Regions from separate parts of the Leisingera sp. ANG49 genome, predicted to be linked through region 1. Evidence: riboswitches for the same ligand, from Rfam matches in the RefSeq annotation. Region 1 holds a riboswitch; the other holds the start of a gene.

Region 1 (2,202 bases):
CCGATGCCGCTGGTGATGTGGTCATAACCCGGCGCGATGTCGGTGGTCAGCGGCCCCAGCGTATAGAACGGCGCCTCGTGGCAGCACTCCAGCTGCTTGTCCATGTTCTCCTTGATCTTGTGCATGGCGACATGGCCCGGCCCTTCGATCATCACCTGGCAGTCCTTGGCCCAGGCGATCTTGGTCAGCTCCCCAAGGGTCTCCAGTTCGGCAAACTGCGCCTCGTCATTGGCGTCCGCGATGGAGCCCGGCCGCAAACCGTCGCCCAGCGAGAAGCTCACATCATACTGGCGGCAGATGTCGCAGATTTCCTCGAAATGCTCATAGAGGAAGCTCTCTTTATGGTGATGCAGGCACCACTTCGCCATGATCGACCCGCCGCGCGAAACGATCCCTGTCACCCGGTTCACCGTCATCGGCACCATGTGCAGCCGCACGCCCGCATGGATGGTGAAATAGTCGACGCCTTGTTCCGCTTGCTCGATCAGCGTGTCGCGGAACACTTCCCAGGTAAGGTCCTCGGCGATGCCGTTCACTTTCTCAAGCGCCTGGTAGATCGGCACGGTGCCGATCGGAACCGGCGAGTTGCGCACGATCCATTCACGGGTGTTGTGGATGTTGCGGCCGGTGGACAGGTCCATCACCGTGTCGGCACCCCAGCGGATCGCCCAGACCAGCTTGTCGACCTCTTCCTCCATCGAGGAGGTAACGGCAGAGGTGCCCATATTGGCGTTGATCTTCACCTTGAAATTGCGGCCGATGATCATCGGCTCGATTTCCGGGTGGTTGATGTTGGCGGGGATGATGGCGCGGCCGGCGGCGATTTCCTGGCGCACGAATTCCGGCGTCACGTAGTCGGGGATATTGGCGCCGAAGTCATTGCCGTCGCGATTGCCGTGGCAGGGCGACAGCTCGCGCAGCTGGTTTTCGCGGATCGCCACGAACTCCATTTCGGGTGTGATGATGCCCGCACGTGCATAGGCCAGCTGGGTCGGCGCTTTGCCATCCTTGCCGCGCAGCGGGGCGGGCTTCACCGGGAACTCCGGCGTCAGACGGTCGCCCTCGACAAAGCCGTTATCCTCCGGCTTCACATCGCGGCCCTGGTAGCTCTCGACGTCGCCGCGGGCGAGGGTCCACTGGCGGCGCAGCTGCGGCAGGCCCTGGCGGATGTCGGTCAGCACCTCCGGGTCGGTGTAGGGGCCGGAGCTGTCATAGACCGGCAGCGGCGCCTCGCCCGCAGTGGGGTGGGTGGAGATTTCGCGCATCGGCACGCGGATGTCCTCATGGACCTCGCCGCTGACGTAGATCTTGCGCGAGGCGGGCAATGCGCCCGTGGTGATTTTCGGGTTGGGGACGTTCATCTGGTGTTCCTCCGGGCCTTCGGTTCAAAAACACCAATTGAGCCGGGACGGAGGAAAACGGGCAGGGGGGTGTACAGCCGGTGTACGGCCGGTGCACGCATGCTGCCTGTTCGAAACACGGGTTGCCGCCGGGGCGCCGCGCCATGCTCCTAGCTTCCTACGCCAGTATCAACTGGGTCAGGTTCAAAGGGTCGCGCCGCCGGTCCGGGATGCCCCGCACCATGACGCCTCTCAGTCCCTTGGGCGGGACTCCCCTGCGTGCCTATAGGGCTAGGGGAGGTGCGGGGTTTGCGTCAACCGGAATCTTTGTAGATTATTTTTTGGCATTAATATCAGTCTGATATTGGCCTTATGGGCGGGTATTTGAGGCAAATCGCTGCAGTGCAGCTTTGAAGCTTGATCGAGGGCTGCAAAATTATCTATAAAAACCGGAAACGCCATCCGCGCATGGCCAACAGGTATAGAGAACAGGAGACAGCATGCTGGACGCTGCACCCATCCGCACCGACTGGACCCGCGAGGAAGCGGAAGCGATTTATAACAAGCCTTTCATGGACTTGCTGTTTCAGGCGCACACCGTCCACCGGCAGTATTTCGACCCCAACCAGGTGCAGAAATCCAAGCTCCTGAGCATCAAGACCGGCGGCTGCGCCGAGGATTGCGCCTATTGCTCGCAGTCGGCCCGCAACGGCGCGCAGCTCTCGGCGTCCAAGCTGATTGAAGTGCAGCGGGTGATCGCCGAGGCCAAGAAAGCCAAGGAAGGCGGCGCGACCCGCTACTGCATGGGCGCCGCCTGGCGCTCGCCCAAGGACCGCGACATGGCGGCGCTTGAGGCGATGGT
Region 2 (2,202 bases), on a different contig from region 1:
CGCCCCCAGCGTTCCCAGGATCAGCGCAGCCACCAACAGGGCTGCGCTGATGCCGGGAAAGGCGCTTACTGGCTGAGCGCGTCCAGCCATTCGCCCAGCGCCGCATCGCGCACCTCTGCCGCTTCCGTTTCGCTCAGCAGCAGCGATTTTTCAGGCGCGATCAGGGTATCGAACCCTTCCGGCAGGCCCGCCGCCGGGGTCACCGCCGGATACATCCAGTTGGTGGTCGGGATGATCGACTGGAACGCATCCGACACCATGAAGGCCAGGAACTGGTCGGCCAGCTCCGGCTGGTCGGTGTTCGCCAGTTTGCCGGCAACCTCCACCTGCATGTAATGCCCCTCATCAAAAGATGCCGCTGCCTTGGAGCCGTCTTCCTCTGCAATCAAATGGTAGGCGGGGGAGGTGGTGTAGGAGAGCACCATATCGGCCTCGCCTTCCAGGAACATGCCATAGGCCTCGGACCAGCCCTTGGTCACGGTCACGACGTTGTCAGACAGGCCCTTCCAAATCTCCGGCGCCTCGTCGCCATAGGCGGCCTTGACCCACAGCAGCAGCCCCAGACCCGGGGTCGAGGAGCGCGGGTCCTGAATGACGATCTTCTTGTCGCTGGCAGCCAGCGCCTTGAAATCCGCAGGCGCCGCGGCGTCGGCGTTGTGGACAAAGGCAAAGTAGCCCCAGTCATACGGCACAAATGTCGCGTCGTTCCATTCCACCGGCAGCGCAAACTCGGCGCTCACGGAATGCTCTGCAAACAGGCCGGTTTCCTTGGCCGCTGCGGTCAGGTTGGTGTCGAGACCCAGCACCACGTCCGCGTCCGAGCGTTCGCCCTCCAGCTTGACCCGCGCCAGCAGCGCCGCGCCGTCGCCCGCGCCGACCAGTTTCAGGTCGCAGCCGCAGACCTCCTCAAACGCCTTTTCCACCGCCGGGCCGGGGCCCCAGTCGGAAACAAAGCTGTCATAGGTGTAAACAGTGAGTTCGGGCGTATCGGCAAAGGCTGCCGAAGCGCCGAGCAGTCCCGCTGCAAATGCAAGATGTTTCATGCCATCCTCCTTTGCGGCTTTGGGCAAGGGTGGAGGCTGTCCAGTACCTTCCCTCCGCCGGTGTGATCCGGTTCAGGTTCAACGGGTGTCATCTCAGCGCTGCCGCGCACCCCGAGGTGGCGCGGACATTAGGCCCGGGGCGCAGCAATGACAAGCCAAAGCCCCGCCAGGACCTACGGTTCAGGCAAACTGGACCGCTGCCAGTGCCCGTCCCTAGCTCATCTGGCTGAAAATATCCCGGGGGAGCCGCCGAAGGCGGCGGGGGCAGCGCCCCCCGTGCCCTTTGCCGCAGAGGAATCCGCTTGAGGCACAGGCCCCTGCCCGCTAAGCACAGCGCAAAGGAGACCGCGCATGTCGATGAACAGCTTTGGACACCTCTTCCGCGTCACCACCTGGGGCGAGAGCCACGGGCCTGCGCTTGGCGCCACCGTCGACGGCTGCCCGCCGAATGTGCCGCTGGAGCCGGAAATGCTGCAGCAATGGCTCGACAAGCGCCGTCCCGGCCAGAACAAGAATACCACCCAGCGCAATGAACCGGACGCGGTGAAAATCCTGTCCGGCGTGTTCGACGGCATGTCAACCGGGACCCCGATCCAGCTGATGATCGAGAACACCGACCAGCGGTCAAAGGATTACGGCGAGATCTCCCAGACCTTCCGTCCGGGTCACGCCGACATCACCTATTTCCAGAAATACGGCAACCGTGACTACCGCGGCGGCGGCCGGTCCTCGGCGCGCGAGACTGCCGCGCGGGTTGCGGCCGGCGGTGTTGCACGTGAAGCAATCAAGGCGCTGGTGCCGGGGCTGGAGATCAAGGGCTACATGACCCAAATGGGCGAGCTGGAGATCGACCGCAGCCGCTTTGACTGGGACGCGATCGAGCAGAACGATTTCTGGATCCCCGATGCAGGCGCGGTGCAGGAGTGGGAAGACTACCTGCAAGGCCTGCGCAAGGCGCATGACTCGGTTGGCGCCGTGGTTGAGGTTGTCGCCCGGGGTGTCCCCGCAGGCATCGGCGCACCGGTTTATTGCAAGCTCGACACTGATCTGGCCGCTGCGATGATGTCGATCAACGCCGTGAAAGGCGTCGAGATCGGCGAAGGCATGAATGCCGCGCGGCTGAAGGGCTCGGAAAATGCCGACGAGATTTTCATGGGCG

What was found. Region 1 has a riboswitch for thiamine pyrophosphate ahead of thiC (phosphomethylpyrimidine synthase ThiC). Riboswitches for the same ligand answer to the same signal wherever they lie in the genome.
Region 2: another riboswitch for thiamine pyrophosphate. It lies ahead of thiB (thiamine ABC transporter substrate binding subunit); the one in region 1 lies ahead of thiC (phosphomethylpyrimidine synthase ThiC).

Annotation. Positions count from the first base shown of each region.
Region 1 covers NZ_JCATZN010000005.1:264,179-266,380, reverse strand. Annotated here, with positions in the region: gene thiC (phosphomethylpyrimidine synthase ThiC) at 1-1,361, opposite strand, end outside; TPP riboswitch at 1,499-1,627, opposite strand; gene bioB (biotin synthase BioB) at 1,841-2,202, shown strand, end outside.
Region 2 covers NZ_JCATZN010000004.1:197,701-199,902, forward strand. Annotated here, with positions in the region: gene AC58NV_RS14850 (thiamine/thiamine pyrophosphate ABC transporter permease ThiP) at 1-90, opposite strand, end outside; gene thiB (thiamine ABC transporter substrate binding subunit) at 66-1,043, opposite strand; TPP riboswitch at 1,076-1,167, opposite strand; gene aroC (chorismate synthase) at 1,395-2,202, shown strand, end outside.